DNA from 2 places in the Actinoplanes sp. NPDC089786 genome. Region 2 is predicted to be linked to the other one. Evidence: riboswitches for the same ligand, from Rfam matches in the RefSeq annotation. Region 2 holds a riboswitch; the other holds the start of a gene.

Region 1 (8,367 bases), on a different contig from region 2:
CGGCCAGGTCGACGCTGGCCAGGTCGAGGTCGCCGATGCTCCAGGATTCGAGGGGTGTGCCGGTCTGTGCGTCGGTGGTGAACTCCGACTTGGTGACGGTGGCACGGGTGCGGGCGCAGAGGGAGTCGTACGCCTCGCCGAAGCGCCCGGCCTTGACGTCGGTCAGGTAGTCGCCGATGACGACCTGGGCCTGCTCGTTGAGCGCGTTGGTCATGACCACGCCCAGCCCGGCGACGGCGGCCACCCCGCCGCCGCAGGCGAGCACGAGCACACCGGCACCGATGCCCAGACCCAGCCCGACGCGCCGGCGGCGGCCCTCGGTCGGCGGCGCCGGGAACGGCGGGACGACACCGGGCCCTCGCGGCGGCGCCGGAGCGACCGACCCACCAGCGGGCGGAGCGGAGGCCGGAAAAACAGGGGCCGGCGGAGCGCTGCCGGGGTAGGCGCCCGGAACAGCCGGCGGGACCTGGGTCATGAATCCAGCGTAGTAGTCATCGCCACGGTTCGGCGGCCCGGTCGCTGGCCACCACGGCGACCTCGGCGCCGGGCGCGGCGCTGGCCAGTGTCTCGAAGGCGGACGGCTCGTCGCGCGACTGGGACAGGAACGGGGTGGCGTGGACCTTGACGTCGAAGCGGCCCAGCGACCGCCGGTAGGCTCCCACGGACTCCCACTCGGTGACGAGAGCCCAGTGCGCGGGATCGTCCAGCGCACGGGTCAGGCGCCCGGAGAGATATCCGGGGCTGGCGGCGAGCGCGGCGAGGGCGGCGTGCCCCCGTTCGGCGAAGCCGTCCTCGGCGCCGTCAGGGACCACGAAGCGGTTGAGCACGAGCATGTGATTCAGCGTACGCACGTCAGATCAGGAGCCTTCGGTGACATCGTCCGACAACCTCCTTCGCCGGCTCGCCCGGGTCAGCCCGACGGCGGCCTTCGTGGGAGCGCTGGCGTTGCTGCTGGCCGGCCTCTTCCTGCCCGGGATCATCGGCGCGGCCGTGCTGTTCGTGCTGGGCGTCGGCCTGGCCGTGCTGACCTTCACCACCTGGCCGGTGCAGAAGCCGGCCACCCGCGTCGTCCGCGTGGTTCTCCTCGTTCTCCTGTTCGCCACGGTGATCGCCAAGAGCATGTGACGGTGATCGCCAAGAGCATGTGAACGCATGCGTTTTTGACAATCATTGTCATTGTCGGCGACAGTTGCCGGTATGAGAACGCGCCTCGCGATCGCCGCCCTGTCCGTGCTGCTCGTCGCGACCGGGTGCGGCTCGGGCGCCAGCGGCAGCAGCGACGACCGCCCCCAGGTGGTGACCGCGTTCTATCCGCTGCAGTTCCTGACCCAGCGCATTGGCGGTGACCAGGTCGCGATCACCGACCTCACGAAGCCGGGCGCCGAGCCGCACGACGTCGAGCTGAACCCTCGCCAGGTGGGCACGATCAGCGACGCCGACCTGGTGGTCTACCTGAAGGGGTTCCAGCCCGCGGTCGACCAGGCGGTCGGTCAGGAGGCCGGCGACAAGGGGTTCGACGTGGGCAGCACCGTCGAGCTGCTGGCGGCCGCGGAGAGTCACGAGCACGGCGGCGAAGAAGAAGGGGAGCACGCGGAAGGCGGCAAGGACCCGCACGTGTGGCTCGACCCGGTCCGCTTCGCCACGATCACCGACCAGCTGGGCGACCGCCTCGCGCAGGCCGACCCGGCGCACGCCACCGACCACCGCGCCCGGGCCGCGGCCCTGCACGCCGAGCTGGACAAGCTCAACGAGGAGTACGCCGCGCGGCTGAAGACCTGCGAGCGCCGCGAGATCGTCACCAGCCACACCGCCTTCGCCTACCTGGCCGCCCGCTACGACCTGCACGAGGTCGGCATCACCGGGATCTCGCCCGAGGCCGAGGCCTCGCCGCAGCGGCTGGCCGACGTGGCCAAGGAGGCGAAGGAGACCGGCGCCACCACGATCTTCTTCGAGACCCTGGTCAGCCCCAAGGTCGCCGAGACCATCGCCAAGGAGGTCGGCGCGAGGACCGCGGTGCTCGACCCGATCGAGGGCAAGACCGATCCGAACGCCGACTACTTCACGATGATGCGGGCGAATCTCACGGCGCTGACCGAAGCTTTAGGGTGCACGTCATGACCGACTGCACCGAGCGGCAGGTGATGACGCCGGAGAACGGCGCCGCAACGCGAGGGCCACGAGGGCATGACAAAGAAGGCTCAGCATGACTGATGCGGTCCGGGTGACCAACGCGGCCGTCGGGTACGGCGCCCGTGAGGTGCTGCACGACGTGACCCTGGGCGTCGAGGCCGGAACCGTGGTGGCCATCCTGGGCGCCAACGGCTCCGGCAAGTCGACGCTGGTGCGGTCCGTGCTCGGCCTGGTGCCGCTGTCCCGGGGCGAGATCGAGCTGTTCGGCACGCCGCGCCGCCGGTTCCGGGAGTGGGCGCGGGTCGGCTACGTCCCGCAGCGGGTCGGCGCCGGCAGCAGCGTCCCGGCCACGGTCGGCGAGGTGGTCGCGGCCGGTCGCCTGGCCCGCCGGGGCGTGCTGCGTTTCTCCCGCTCGGCCGATCGGGCCGCGGTCAAGGCCGCGCTGGCCGACGTCGGGCTGACCGACCGCGCCGGCGACCCGGTGTCCACCCTGTCCGGCGGCCAGCAGCAGCGCACGCTGATCGCCCGGGCCCTGGCCGGCGAGCCCGACCTGCTGATCATGGACGAGCCCACGGCGGGGGTGGACGCGGCCAGCCAGGAGGCGTTCGCGGCCACGCTGGGCCGGTTCCGGGAGCGCGGCGGGACGGTGCTGCTGGTGGCCCACGAACTGGGCCCGCTGCGGCCGCTGATCACCCGGGCCGTGGTGGTCCACGAGGGCCGGATCGCCCACGACGGCCCGGTGCCCGACCCGGCCGGCCACCACGCCGACCCGGAGCACGACCATGTCCACCCGCACGCCGAGGCGGAGCGGCCCGGCATCTGTGTCGCGCCGACGGATCGGGTACGCAACTGATGGATCTGCTGAACTACGACTTCATGCTCCGGGCCCTGGCCGGCGCGCTGATCATCGGGGTCACCGCGCCGTCCCTGGGCATCTACCTGGTCCAGCGCCGGCTGTCGCTGATCGGTGACGGGATCGGCCACGTGGCCCTGACCGGCGTCGGTGTCGGCCTGCTGTTCAACCAGTCCCCCGTACTCACCGCGGTGATCGTCTCGGCCGTCGGCGCGGTCGGCGTGGAGCTGGTCCGGGAACGCGGCCGCACCTCCGGCGACCTGGCCCTGGCGCTGCTGTTCTACGGCGGCATCGCGGGTGGCGTGGTGCTGGTCGGGCTCTCCGACGACAGCGGCAACGCCAACCTGGTGCAATACCTGTTCGGTTCGCTGACCACCACGTCCGGCGGCGACCTGGTGGTGATCGCGGTGCTCGGCGTCGCCGTGCTCGCGGCCATGTTGCTGCTGCGGCCGGTGCTGTTCGCGGTCTGCGACGACGAGGAGTACGCGCGGGTTTCCGGCCTTCCCGTCCGTACCCTTAATCTTCTGCTCGCGGTGACCACCGCGGTGACCGTCACGATCGCCATGCGCACCGTCGGCCTGCTCTTGATCTCGGCCCTGATGGTGGTCCCGGTGGCCGCGGCGCAACAGGTCACGCGGGGCTTCCGGACGACGATGGCGGTGGCGATGGCGGCCGGCGTGGTGGCCGCGGCGGCCGGCGTGGCGCTGTCGGCCGAGGTCAACACCGCGCCCGGCGCGACCATCGTGATCGTGGCGCTGGTGCTGTTCCTGACCCTGACCGTGGCCGGGGCATTGCGAAACCGGGCGCGGAACCACACCAAGCTGGAGGAACGGGAACCCCCGGACGTGGTGTTGCATGGCTGAGGCGACGACCGGGTACGAGGCGTACGAGGGCGCGGGGGAACTCCTCCGGGCCCTCTCCGCGCCGATCCGGGTGGCGATTGTGGCAGAGTTGGGCGTCGGCGAGCGTTGCGTGCACGAGCTGGTGGAGAAGCTCGGCGCACCACAGCCGCTGGTGTCTCAACACCTGCGGGTGCTGCGGGGCGCCGGGGTGGTGCGAGGCGCGCGGCGGGGGCGTGAGATCGCATACTCGCTGGTGGACGAGCACATCGCCCACATCGTCGCCGACGCCGTCAGCCATGCCAGGGAGGCCCGCTCGTGAACGAGGTGGTACGCAACACCCGCCAGCGCAGTGCGGTGAGTTCCGTCCTCGCCGAGGTCGAGGGCTTCCACAGTGCCCAGGACCTGCACGCGATGTTGCGCGACCGGGGTGAGCGGGTCGGCCTGACCACGGTCTACCGCACCCTGCAGGGGCTGGCCGACGCCGGCGAGATCGACGTGATGCGCCCGCCCGGCGGCGAACACCTCTACCGCCGCTGCAGCCAGGGTCACCACCACCATCTGGTCTGCCGGTCCTGCGGCCGTACCGTCGAGGTCGAGGGCCCGGCGGTGGAGTCCTGGGCCGACAAGGTGGCTGCTCAACATGGCTTCCAGGACGTGTCGCACACGTTGGAGATCTTCGGGACCTGCACCGAGTGCGCGGGCAATAAGTGAAGCTCTACGCCGACCGGCTACCCCACGCCATCCGTCAACTCCTCACCGATCTCGCGGTGGTGATCTGGGTGTACGCCTGGATCCGCGCCGGCCTCTGGGTCCACGACCTGGTGCTCAAGCTGGGCGTACCCGGTCAGAAGCTGGAGGGCGCCGGCACCGGCCTGGCCGACAACCTGGCCGACGCGGGCGGCAAGGTCGGCCGGGTGCCCCTGGTCGGCGACCAGCTGACCGCGCCGTTCACCAAGGCGGCCGAGGCGGCCCGCTCGCTGGCCGACGCGGGGCGGGAGCAGCAGGAGATCGTCCAGAACCTGGCCGTCGTGCTGGCTCTGCTGCTGGTGGCCGTACCCCTGGCCCTGGTTCTGTTCCTCTGGTTGCCGCTGCGGGTGCGGTGGATGCGGCGGGCCGGGGTGGCGGCCAAGGTGCGCGACCAACCGGCCGGCAAGGACCTGCTCGCCCTGCGCGCGCTGTCGTCGCAGCCGCTCAACAAGCTCACCCGGCTCGGCCCGGACATCGCCCAGTCCTGGCGCAACGGTGACGCCGACGCGGTGAACTCGCTGGCCGCGCTGGAACTCAATCGCCTTGGCCTGACTCCCTCGGGGCGTCGTCGATGAAGCCGTCGTTGTCCTCGTCCTCGCCCCAGTTGCGGCGCACCACCGGCAGCAGCCACCAGAAGACCAGGAACCAGACCGCGGTGGCGCCGGTGATGATCAGCGCCGGCAGGAGGGTCAGCAGGTAGTCGGTGATCAGCAGCACGCTGCTCACCATCGAGATCAGCATGAACGCCAGCCCGCCGGTGGCCATCCGGTGCGCGAACCGGACCAGCTCGGGCTTGCGGCCCTGGCGGAACAGCGCGCGGTGGAAGGCGACCGGCGAGATGATCATCGCGGTGGCGAAGGCGGCGGTGACCAGCGCGACCACGTACGTGTCCTTCTGGAACGCCGTCGTCTTCGGGAAGCCGCTGCTGAACGGCAGGGTGAGCAGGAACGCGAAGAGGATCTGCACGCCGGTCTGAGCGACACGGAGCTCCTGCAGCAGGTCGGCGAAGTTGCGGTCCCAGCGCTTCTTCTCCGGCTCGTCGGGCATGCTCTTCTTCTCCGGCGGCATGGCCGGGAGTTTTCCCCGCTCAGGGCGCCATCAAACGCCGCCGATGCGGGCCAGCGCGGCGTCGGCCAGCGCGTCCGGCGCCTCCTCGGGCACCCAGTGGCTGATCCCCTTCAGCGCGACCAGTTGATAGTCGGCGTCCACCCAGTCGGCGGTACGCAGCGCGGCGGTCAGGCCGACCACCGGGTCCTTGTCGCTCCATACGTACGTGGTGGGCACCTGGGTCGTGCCCACCCCGGTCAGCCCCTCGCGGTCGAGCGCCCGGTACCAGTTCAGCCCGCCGGTCAGCCGGCCCGGTTCGCGCATCGCGTCGGCGTACAGCGTGGCCCGGCTTCCGATCTGTTTCATCATCTGCCGCAGCACCAGGCCGTCGCGGGCGAGCAGCAGCCGCTCGGCGACCGGCGACCGGAACACGCCCATGTACGCGAACCGCGCGCGCTGCGACGCCCGGACCCGGAGGGCCAGCCCGAGCGCCCGCGGATGAGGCACGGACACCGCGGTCAGCGTGTGCACCCGATCCGCATGACCGTCGGCGAGCAGCCAGCCGACCTGGGCGCCCCAGTCGTGGCCGATCACGTGCGCCCGCTCGATGTTCAGGGCGTCCAGGATCGCCACCGCGTCGGCCACCGGCTCGTTCAGCCGGTACGCCGACACCTCGGCCGGGCGTGCTCCGGGAGCGTATCCGCGCTGGTCATAGCGGTACGTCCGGAGGCCGGCGGCGTGCAGCCGCGGCAGCATCGGCTCGAATTCCCGGTGGTCCTGGGGGAAGCCGTGCAGGAGCAGCACGGCCGGGCCGTCGGAAGGGCCCTCCACGACCACGTCGAACTTGAATCCACGTGCCTCGACCTGCATGTGACGGGGCTCCTTCCTGGTACGGCCGTACGGTGTTAGCTTCATCCCAACATAGTTCCGACAGGGGAGCGCACAAGCGCTGAGAGTGCGGGCAACCGCAGACCCTCGAACCTGATCCGGGTAATGCCGGCGCAGGGAGTTGGAGGAATCCAATGGCACGTGACAATCGTTGGCGGACCATCGACATCGTCATCGCGGCGGTCATCGCCGTCGCGTTCGGCGTGATCTTCTGGGCGTGGAACATCCTCTGGGGCGCCACCGGCGGCGCCTTCGCGTTCTTCCCGCCCGCGCAGACGCTGCTCTACGGCGTCTGGCTCATCCCGGCCGTGCTCGGCGGCCTGATCATCCGCAAACCCGGCGCGGCCCTGTTCACCGAGGCCGTGGCGGCGACCATCTCGGCCCTGCTCGGCGCGCAATGGGGCGCGCTGGTCATCCCCCAGGGCCTGGTGCAGGGGCTGGGCGCCGAGCTGGCCTTCGCGATCCTGCTCTACCGCTCCTGGCGGCTGCCCGCCGCGCTGCTGGCCGGCCTGCTCACCGGCGTCAGCGCGGCGCTGTTCGACTTCTTCGCCTGGAACGCGGCGTACGACCTGTGGGACTACCGCGTCCCGTACGCGCTGCTCACCATGGTCAGCAGCACCGTGGTCGCGGGCGCCGGCAGCTGGGCGCTGGTCAAGGCGCTCGCCCCGACCGGCGTGCTCGACCGCTTCGGCGCCGGGCGAGAACGCGCGCTTGTCTGAGGTCGTCCTCCGCGGGTTCGGCTGGCGACACGCCGGTCGGCGCGCCTGGGCGGTTCGCGAGGTCGATCTGCGGATCGCCCACGGCGAGCGGGTGCTGCTGCTCGGCCCGTCCGGAGCGGGCAAGAGCACGCTGCTGTCCGCGCTGGCCGGGCTGCTGCCGGACGACTCGGGTGAGGCGGCCGGCAGCGTCGAGATCGACGGGCTCGAACCACGCAAGGCCCGCGAGCGGGTCGGGCTGCTGTTCCAGGACCCGCAGACCCAGCTGGTGATGGCGCGCAGCGGCGACGACGTGGCGTTCGGGCTGGAGAACCGCGGGGTGCCCGGCAAGGACATCTGGGCCCGGGTCAGTGACGCGCTCGATCGCGTCGGGTTCCCGTACCCCCTGAACCGGCCCACCGCCGCGCTCTCCGGCGGCGAAGCGCAACGGCTCGCCCTGGCCGGGGTCATCGCGCTGCGGCCCGGGCTGCTGCTGCTGGACGAGCCCACCGCCAACCTCGACCCGGACGGCGCGGCGCTGATCCGCGCGGCGCTGACCCGGGCGGTCGGCCGCGACACCACGATGATCCTGGTCGAACACCGGGTCGCCGAGGCGTTGCCGCTGGTCGACCGGGTGATCGTGCTGTCGCCGGGCGGCGGGGTGCGGGCCGACGGGCCGCCGGCCGCGGTCTTCGACGCGCACGGCGACCAACTCGCGGCGGACGGGGTCTGGGTGCCAGGCCGGCCGCTGCCCCGGTTCCCGGCCGTTCTTCCGCCCGGTTCCCCTTTGGTACGCGCGGAGCACGCCTCTTTCGACGAACGCGTTCGTCAGGTCACGCTGTCCGCCGACGAGGCGTCGATCCTCGCGGTGACCGGACCGAACGGCGCGGGCAAGTCGACGCTGGCGCTGCTCCTGGGCGGACTGCTCCGGCCCACCTCGGGTCGTGTGTGGGCCGCGCCGGGCGGCTCGCCCTGGCAGTGGCGGGCGCGCGACCTGGCCGGGCGCATCGGGTCGGTGTTCCAGAACCCGGAGCACCAGTTCGTCACGTCCCGGGTCCGCGACGAACTCTCCCTTTCCGGCGTCTCCCCCACCGTCGCCTCGCGGGTCGACGATCTGCTGTCGCGTCTGCGGCTCTCGCATCTGGCCGACGCCAACCCGCACACG
Region 2 (8,367 bases):
TCCCCCCAAGATCCACAACCCGCCCGGGTACGACGGACACCCGCTCCCGCAACGCAGCCACCACTTTCCGCGGATCAACCTGCCAATCCCCCGGCAGATAACATCCCGCCCGCACCCGCGGCGACAACGCCGGCTCCAGCTCCCGCAGCCCCGAAGGCCCCAACCGCCGCCCCCCGGGTTCCGCCACCAGGGCCGCACTCGCCTGCCCAAACTCACCCGGCCGCCCTGCCGCGCCCACCCGCTCGCCCGCGCCAAGCCGCTCGGTCCCGCCCAACCGCGCGGATTCGTCCGTCTGCCGGGCCCACTCCCGTTCCGCCTCCGCGACGTCATCCGCGGTGAGGGCGACGACAAGCGTCCCGTCCTCCGGCAACCGCACGCCCAGCTCAGCCGCGAATCCAGGCCACCGCCGAGCCGACTCCACCATCAACGCGCCAAGCTCCGCCGACTCCCACGTCGACTCGTTCCCCGCCGCCAACATCCCCGCCGCGACAAACCAGGCCCCCGGCCGCTCCCCGGCTTGCTTGCTCTGAGCACCTACAGGCATCACCGAGCCCGAGGAGGAGCCGGAGGCGGATGCGACGGAAGGCGAAGCCCAGGGAGGCGGGGCGAGCGCGGGCGAGGCAGCGGCCCACGCGTCATAGACCAGGACCTCAACGCCGCGAGAGGCGAGGCGCGACGCGATCGACAGCCCGATGATCCCGCCCCCGACCACCGCGCACCTCATGACAGCGCCTTCAAGAACTGCTCGGTGGCCCCCACCGGATCGCGAGCGATGGCCCCCACCGCCGCCACCCCGTAGGCCCCCACCGCCAGCAACGAAGCCACCCGCGACGGCGTCACCCCCGCGATAGCGATGACGGGAACATGCGAAGCATCAGCCACCGCCCCCACCCCGGCCACCCCGATGGGCGGAGGCAGACCGTCCTTGGTGGACGTCTCGAAGGCCGGCCCGACCCCGAAGTACGAAGCCGACGGCACATCAGCCGGCGCCCGCAACGTCACCCCGAGCACCGCCGCCCGCCCGAGCACCTTCCGCGCCGCGGCCGGCGGCAGATCATCAGCGCCGACGTGAGCCCCATCGGCCCCGGCCGCCAAGGCAATGTCGACGCGATCGTTGACCAGGCACATCGCCCCGCGGGCCCGGCACCGTGACAGCACCTCGACGGTCAGCGCGTAGGCGTCTCGATCGGTGACGTCATCGGCGACGCGGACCTGGATCGCCACCTGCGACGAGACCGAGAGCACCGCCTCCACAATGGGCAACGAAGCCGTCACCACATGTAGACGGGGGAAGATAGGCTCCACCATCGCTCCTCCCTGCGCCGGCATGATCCGGATCAGGTTCGACGGTCGGGGGCCGCGACAGCCCCCCTCTCAGCCCGGTGCACCGGACTCCCGTGGGGTTGGTTCTACGGCCGACGATAGCCCTCGAACCCAGCGATGGCTAGCGCGTCGTTCGCAACCCATCGATGGCAGGCTTTGACACCGGTGCGATACTGGTCTCTGTGCTGCGCCGTTACTCCGACGCCTGGTTCGCTGCGGCGGCACGCCGCAAAGCCGGGCACAGTGAGGCGCGATTCCCGCGCCGGCGCAGAGGATTGATGCCGATTCGCTGGTACCACGGCATCTTCCAGTTGACCGGCCGAAACCTGCGGCTACCCGCCGCACGCGGCCGCCCGCCCCTTGTCGTACGCCTGGATCGAACCGTGCCATACCCGGCGGAAGCCATTCGAGCGGTCACGTTGCTCTACGCCGATGGCCGACTTCACATCGACGTGACCGCAGAGCTACCCGTCGCCACTCATCCGCACGGCGGTCGGCCTGACTCCGGCCGGGTCGCCGGTGTCGACCTGGGAATCATTCATCCTTTCGCCGCCGCCACTACCGACGGGCACCACAGCACTGCTGGTGTCTGGGCGTGCAATCCGCGCCGAACACCGGCTTCACCTGGCCGACACCAAAGCTCGACGCCGCGCCACCGCGCGCCGAGCGCCCAGCAAAGGACAACGCGGTTCACGCAGGTGGCGTAAAGCCCGCCGCCGGGCCCGGCTGGTCGAGGGCCGCTCCACCAGCACGGCTACAGGTGGGGAGTCGCTCGCCCACGCTCGTGGACGAGGATCCACATTGTCACCGAACCGGTTGACATTGGTGGACACCGCACTAGCGCACGTCCCACACCGGCGCGGGGGTCTCGACGACCTCGCCGTCGGCCTGGAAGAGGATGAAACGGTCGAAGCCCCTGGTGAACCAGCGGTCGTGGGTGACCGCGATGACCGTGCCCTCGAAGGCTGACAGGCCCTCCTCGAGCGCCTCGGCCGAGGCCAGGTCGAGGTTGTCGGTCGGCTCGTCGAGCAGCAGCACCGTGGCGCCGGACAGTTCCAGGAGCAGCACCAGGAACCGGGCCTGCTGGCCGCCGGAGAGGGTCCCGAACCGCTGGTCGCCCTGGCCGGACAGCTCGTACCGGTTCAGCGCCTTCATCGCGCCGGCCCGGTCCATGCCGGAGCGGTGGTCGTCGCCGCGCCAGAGGATCTCGACCAGCGTACGGTCGAGCAGTTCCGGCCGGTCGTGGGTCTGTGAGAAGTGGCCGGGCCGCACCCGGGCGCCGAGCCGGGCCACACCGGAGTGGGCGACGTGCGCGAGCGGCGCCCCGTCGACCGGCTTGTTGTCCGCGTCGGGCGAGGAGCCGCCGGCCGCCAGCAGCCGCAGGAAGTGTGACTTGCCGGTGCCGTTGGCGCCGAGCACCGCGACCCGGTCGCCGTACCAGATCTCCAGGTCGAACGGGAACGTCAGGTTCTCCAGTTCCAGCGACTCGCACATGACAGCCCGCTTACCGGTACGCCCGCCGCGCAGGTTCATCCGCAGCGACTGCTCCTTGGGCGGCGGCGGCGGCGGTCCCGCCTCCTCGAACTTGCGCAGCCGGGTCTGCGCCGCCTGGTAGCGCGACGCCAGCCCGTCGTTGAACGTGGCCTTCTGCTTGAGCGTGAAGACGAGTTCGCGCAGCTTCTCGTGTTCCTCGTCCCAGCGCCGGCGCGATTCGAGCAGCCGGTCGTGCCGGTCGGCGCGGGCCTCGTGCCAGGAGGCGAACCCGCCCGGGTGGGTCCATGAACTGCCGCCCTCGACCGCGACGACCCGGCCGGCGGTCTGGTTGAGCAGCTCACGATCGTGCGAGACGTAGAGCACCGACTTGGGCGACTCCTTCAGCCGCGCCTCCAGCCACCGTTTGCCGGGCACGTCCAGGAAGTTGTCCGGCTCGTCGAGCAGCAGCACCTCGTCGCGGCCGCGGAGCAGCAGGTCGAGGGCGAAGCGTTTCTGCTGGCCGCCGGAGAGGGTGCGGACGGGCCGGTCGCGCACCTCGTCCCACGGCTTGTGGAGGATCGCCACGGCGACGGTGTCGAAGAGCACCTCGGCGTCGTACCCGCCGGCCTCACCCCAGTGCGCGAGCGCGTTCGCGTACGCCAATTGGGATTTCTCCGACTCGCCAAGCGCCGCCGCGGCGGCCGCGAGTCTCTCTCCGGCCTCGCGCAGGGGTGGTTCGACCAGCGAAAGAGCAAGATCATGCAGGGTACGGTCGTCGCCGATCATGCCGATGAACTGGCGCATCACGCCCAGCCCGCCGGAGCGCGCGACGACGCCGGTCTGGGTCGGCAGGTCACCGGCCACCATCCGGAGCAACGTGGTCTTGCCGGCGCCGTTGGGCCCGACGAGCGCGATCTTGGCGCCCTCGCCCACCCGGAACGACACGTCGGAGAACAGCTCGCGCCCGTCCGGCAGCACGAAGCCCACCCCGGCGACATCCACGTAACCCATGCCCGGCATCCTCCCTGGTCGCGGCGGTTCGGTCAGGTGGTTTTCCGGGTCACGCGTAGCACTCGGAAGCCCTTCTGGCTGGCCTTACGCTCGACCGCCCAGCCGCCGTCGACGAGCCAGGTGTGCAGCGAGTCACCACCGAGGTGTCGGTTGATCACCAGCCAGGCCACGCCGTCGGGGGCGAGCCGGGGCAGCCAGCGCTCCAGGATGGCGTGCAGCTCGGCCTTGCCAACGTGGGTGGGCGGATTGCTCCAGATCTGCGCGAACGTCACGTCGGCCGGGAGGTCGTCCGGACCGCCGACGGTGACGCGCAGTTCGAGCCGCTCGGCGTTGGCCTTGGTCAGGTCGCGGGCGCGGGCGTTGACGTCGACCGCGTACACGTCGGCCGCCGGCGCCTCGCCGGCCAGCACGCACGCGATCGGCCCGTAGCCGCACCCCAGGTCGAGAAGGGCGCCGGTGGTCGCCGCGGTGGGCAGGTCACTCTTCTTCAGGAGTACGGACGTGCCGGCGTCGAGCCGTGTGGCGGAGAACACTCCGCTCGCCGAGGTGAGGCGGTAGGAGCGTCCCTTGATCGCGAACTCGACCTCGATCGGCCGGGCCGGCGCGCTCGGGTCGGCGGTGAAGTAGTGCTCGGTGCTCACGCCTTGCATCATCCTCCCGCGAACGGGCGTCAGGCTGCCGGGGTGGCGCACAGCCAGTGCGTTCATCGATTTCCGTGCGCTTCTAGCCTCACCTGCATGCTGCACGCATCCGCGTCCCGGGCCACCCACCGCCGGATGGCCACCCCGGGCGGCCTGACCGTGCTGGTCCGCTCGGTGGTCGCACCGACGCCGGGCCTGCACCGGCAACCGTCCGTGCGGCCGTGGGCGCTGCGCGAGCCGCAACGGGCGATGCACCTGCTGATGACCGGCCTGGGCGCCCTGATCATGCTGAGCATCTGCGGGCTGAGCAGCTTCTTCGTGATCGCCGACGAGCGCCGCGGGCTGGGCGCCGCGGACACCGGCACGATGGCGGCCGAGTCGCCGTACTCGATCAGCTCCCGCAACCTCGACCCGGAGCCGCTGAGCATGGCCGAGGTCTTCTCCGGCAGCACCGTGCAGATGAAGGCCGGCGACGCGCCCTACCGGGTGGAGATGACGCACATCGACAACGTCTGTGAGACCGCGACAACCGGTGCGGTCGGCCGGCTGATCCATGACGCGGGCTGCACCCAGGTGGTACGCGCGTCGCTGACCGCGCCCTACGGCGGCTACCAGGTGACGGCCGGCGTCTTCAACCTGACCGACGCCACGTCGGCCGCCCGCACCGCCGATCAGGTCCGCGCCCTGGTCGAGTCGGGCGACGGCAGCTTCGCCGCGCTGGCCGCCGGCGCCGCGCCCGGCAGCGATCCGCGGGCCCGCCCCGACTCACAGGTCGGCTGGCACGACCGCGGCCACTACCTGGTCTATTGCGTGATCTCCCGCCCCGACAACACCCCGATCGCCCCGGACGACCGGTACGCCGGCCAGATCACCGCCGACCTCCTGGAGACCTACCTGGCCGGCGAGGTGATCGGCGCCCGGGCCCTCAACCTGTGACGCGTATAGGTGCGCAGAGGTGCTCTGCGCACCTATACGCAACAGCCCAGCGTGTGGTGGGTGGGCGGCGCCTCGCGGGCTCGGCGTGAGCGCGGCGTGTCGCGGATCGGGCGCCGCAACGGCGTGTCGCCGGTCAGGCGCGGAGGCGGCGGGTCGCGTCGGCGCGCGCGGCGTAGTCGGTCTCGGCGGGGTAGCCGACGTCGACCAGCGTGAGCCCATGGGCCGGGGCCACGGTCACCGAGCTCGACCGTTCCCGCAACGTCAGCAGCGACCCCGGCCAGTCCGGCTCGCGGCGCCCGTCGCCCACGCTGAGCATCGCGCCGACCAGGCTGCGCACCATCGCCTGGCAGAACGCGTCGGCCTGCACGGTCGCCACGGCCACCCCGTCCGCGGCGCGGTGCCAGTCGAGGTGGGTGATCGCGCGGATGGTGGTCGCGTTCTCCTTGCGTTTGCAGTACGCCGCGAAGTCGTGCTCGCCGACCAGCCAGGCCGCCGCCTCCCGCAGCCGGTCCAGGTCGAGCGGCCGCCCCCAGCCGAGCGTGTCCCGCCGCCGCAGCGGTTCCGCCCCCCACACCCGATCAGCGACCCGATACTCGTACCGCCGATAGGTGGCCGAGAACCGGGCGTCGAAGGTGGACGGCACCGGCGTCACGGCCCGCACCCGCGCATCCGGCGGCATCAACGCCGCGAGGCGCCGCAGCAGCGATGCCTCGAGTTCCGAGAAGGTCGCGGCGGGCAGCTCGATGTGACACACCTGCCCGGTGGCGTGCACGCCGGCATCGGTCCGCCCGGCCACCGTAAGACCCAAAGGGCTATCCACGCCAACCAAGGTCTCGAGCGCGGTGACGAGGACGCCGGCAACTGTCCGCTGCGACGGTTGAACCGCCCACCCCGAAAAATCGGTGCCGTCGTACGAAACGTCCAGCCGAAGCCGGACCACATCGTCCGACCCGGCTGGTTGAGTTACGGCCTCGACCACGACGAACCTCTCCACTGAGCCAGTGCACTTCCGGGGCGCGCGTACCCACAAAGAAGTAAGCCCGGCACCCCCACCAACAGTGAGCGCGCCGGGCTTAAATCTCAGAAAAACTACTTGGCGGTTTCGTCTTCGCCTTCGGCCTTGTCGCCGGGGCCCTCGGCACCCTTGTCGCCGGAAGCGTTCACCGGCGGCTCCGAGTCCTGGTCGGACGACACGGCAGGAGCGTCATCCTCGCGGGCCAGGGCCTCGACCTTGTCCTGCTGCGCGGCCTTGCGGGCCGCCGTCTTCTTGGCCGGCGCGGTGGTGGCCGCCACCGCGAGCTCCTCGACCAGCTCGATGACGGCCATCGGAGCGGCGTCACCCTTACGGATCCCGGTCTTGGTGATGCGGGTGTACCCACCCGGCCGGTTGCCGTACCGCGGAGCGATCTGCTCGAACAGCTGGTAGACGACGTCCTTGTCCTTCACCACGGTCAGGACGCGGCGGCGGGCGTGCAGGTCGCCGCGCTTGGCCTTGGTGATGAGCTGCTCGGCCAGCGGACGCAGGCGCCTGGCCTTCGTCTCGGTGGTCTTGATCTTCCCGTGCCGGAAGAGCTCCGTGGCCAGGTTCGCCAGCAGCCGCTTCTCGTGCGCCGGGCTACCGCCGAGGCGGGGACCCTTGGTGGGCGTGGGCATTTCTGATGCTCCTTGGTAGGTGCCGCGCAGCTGGGATTAGAGCTGCTCGGTCTCGCGGTAGTCGTCGGTGTCGTAGTCCACGTCGCCGAACGAGTCCACGACGTGCGCGGGGTCGAAGGACGGCGCGCTGTCCTTGAGGCCCAGGCCCATGCCGGCGAGCTTCATCTTGACCTCGTCGATGCTCTTCTGACCGAAATTCCTTATATCCAGAAGGTCGGCCTCCGTACGCCCTATCAACTCGCCCACCGTGTTGATGCCCTCGCGCTTGAGGCAGTTGTACGACCGGACGGTGAGGTCCAGCTCCTCAATGGGCAGGGCCAGGTCGGCGGCCAGCTGAGCATCCTGCGGGGACGGGCCGATGTCGATGCCCTCGGCGGTCTCGTCCAGCTCACGGCACAGGCCGAAGAGCTCGACCAGGGTGGAGCCGGCCGAGGCCAGCGCGGTCCGCGGCGAGATCGACGCCTTCGACTCGACGTCGATGATCAGGCGGTCGAAGTCGGTGCGCTGCTCGACCCGGGTCGCCTCGACGCGGTAGGTCACCTTCATGACCGGCGAGTAGATCGAGTCGACCGGGATCCGGCCGATCTCGGCGCCCGCGTTCTTGTTCTGCGCCGCCGTGACGTAGCCACGTCCACGCTCGACGGTCAGCTCCATGTCGAGCCGGCCCTTGCTGTTCAGCGTGGCCAGCTTCAGGTCCGGGTTGTGCACCGAGACACCGGCCGGGGGCTGGATGTCGCCCGCGGTGACGTCGCCCGGGCCCTGCTTGCGCAGGTACATGCTGACCGGCTCGTCGTGCTCGGAGCTGACGGTGAGGTCCTTGACGTTCATGACCAGCTCGACCACGTCCTCCTTGACACCGGGGATCGTGGTGAACTCGTGCAGGACGCCGTCGATCTTGATGCTGGTCACGGCCGCGCCCGGGATGGACGACAGCAGGGTGCGACGCAGCGAGTTGCCGAGGGTGTAGCCGAAGCCCGGCTCGAGGGGCTCGATGGTGAACCGGGAGCGGGTCTCGCTGAGCGACTCTTCCGAGAGGCTCGGACGCTGGCTGATGAGCACGCGTTTCTTCTTTCTGTCAGGGCATCCGCTATATGACGCCCGTCTTCTCATGAAGGGATGCCGGCCGTGTGGCCGGCATCCCCGGGAGCGCTACTTGGAGTAGAGCTCGACGATCAGCTGCTCCTGGACCTGCGTGTCGATGACAGCGCGGGCCGGGAGCGAGTGGATCAGGATCTTCATCTCGCTCGGGATGGGCTCGAGCCACGCCGGCGTCGGGCGGGAACCCGCCTGCGCCTGCGCGACCACGAACGGCGTCATGGCACGGGACTTC

The links. A riboswitch is a leader RNA that binds a small molecule or an ion and turns the genes downstream of it on or off. The one in region 2 is predicted to bind thiamine pyrophosphate.
Region 1: linked by a shared signal. The riboswitch ahead of AB0O15_RS20770 (ECF transporter S component) and the one ahead of AB0O15_RS14950 (thiamine phosphate synthase) in region 2 are both predicted to bind thiamine pyrophosphate.

The regions. Positions count from the first base shown of each region.
Region 1 is NZ_JBFBGU010000006.1:89,869-98,235, reverse strand. It holds gene AB0O15_RS20825 (hypothetical protein) at 1-475, opposite strand, end outside; gene AB0O15_RS20820 (antibiotic biosynthesis monooxygenase) at 492-833, opposite strand; gene AB0O15_RS20815 (DUF6703 family protein) at 871-1,125, shown strand; gene AB0O15_RS20810 (metal ABC transporter substrate-binding protein) at 1,198-2,118, shown strand; gene AB0O15_RS20805 (metal ABC transporter ATP-binding protein) at 2,204-2,983, shown strand; gene AB0O15_RS20800 (metal ABC transporter permease) at 2,983-3,846, shown strand; gene AB0O15_RS20795 (metalloregulator ArsR/SmtB family transcription factor) at 3,839-4,144, shown strand; gene AB0O15_RS20790 (transcriptional repressor) at 4,141-4,536, shown strand; gene AB0O15_RS20785 (hypothetical protein) at 4,533-5,147, shown strand; gene AB0O15_RS20780 (DUF6328 family protein) at 5,107-5,619, opposite strand; gene AB0O15_RS20775 (alpha/beta fold hydrolase) at 5,671-6,489, opposite strand; TPP riboswitch at 6,542-6,644, shown strand; gene AB0O15_RS20770 (ECF transporter S component) at 6,642-7,226, shown strand; gene AB0O15_RS20765 (ATP-binding cassette domain-containing protein) at 7,219-8,367, shown strand, end outside.
Region 2 is NZ_JBFBGU010000003.1:194,290-202,656, reverse strand. It holds gene AB0O15_RS14955 (FAD-dependent oxidoreductase) at 1-724, opposite strand, end outside; gene AB0O15_RS14950 (thiamine phosphate synthase) at 721-1,329, opposite strand; TPP riboswitch at 1,298-1,409, opposite strand; gene AB0O15_RS14945 (ATP-binding cassette domain-containing protein) at 2,161-3,807, opposite strand; gene AB0O15_RS14940 (methyltransferase) at 3,840-4,448, opposite strand; gene AB0O15_RS14935 (hypothetical protein) at 4,545-5,384, shown strand; gene truA (tRNA pseudouridine(38-40) synthase TruA) at 5,518-6,324, opposite strand; gene rplQ (50S ribosomal protein L17) at 6,474-7,037, opposite strand; gene AB0O15_RS14920 (DNA-directed RNA polymerase subunit alpha) at 7,074-8,096, opposite strand; gene rpsD (30S ribosomal protein S4) at 8,187-8,367, opposite strand, start outside.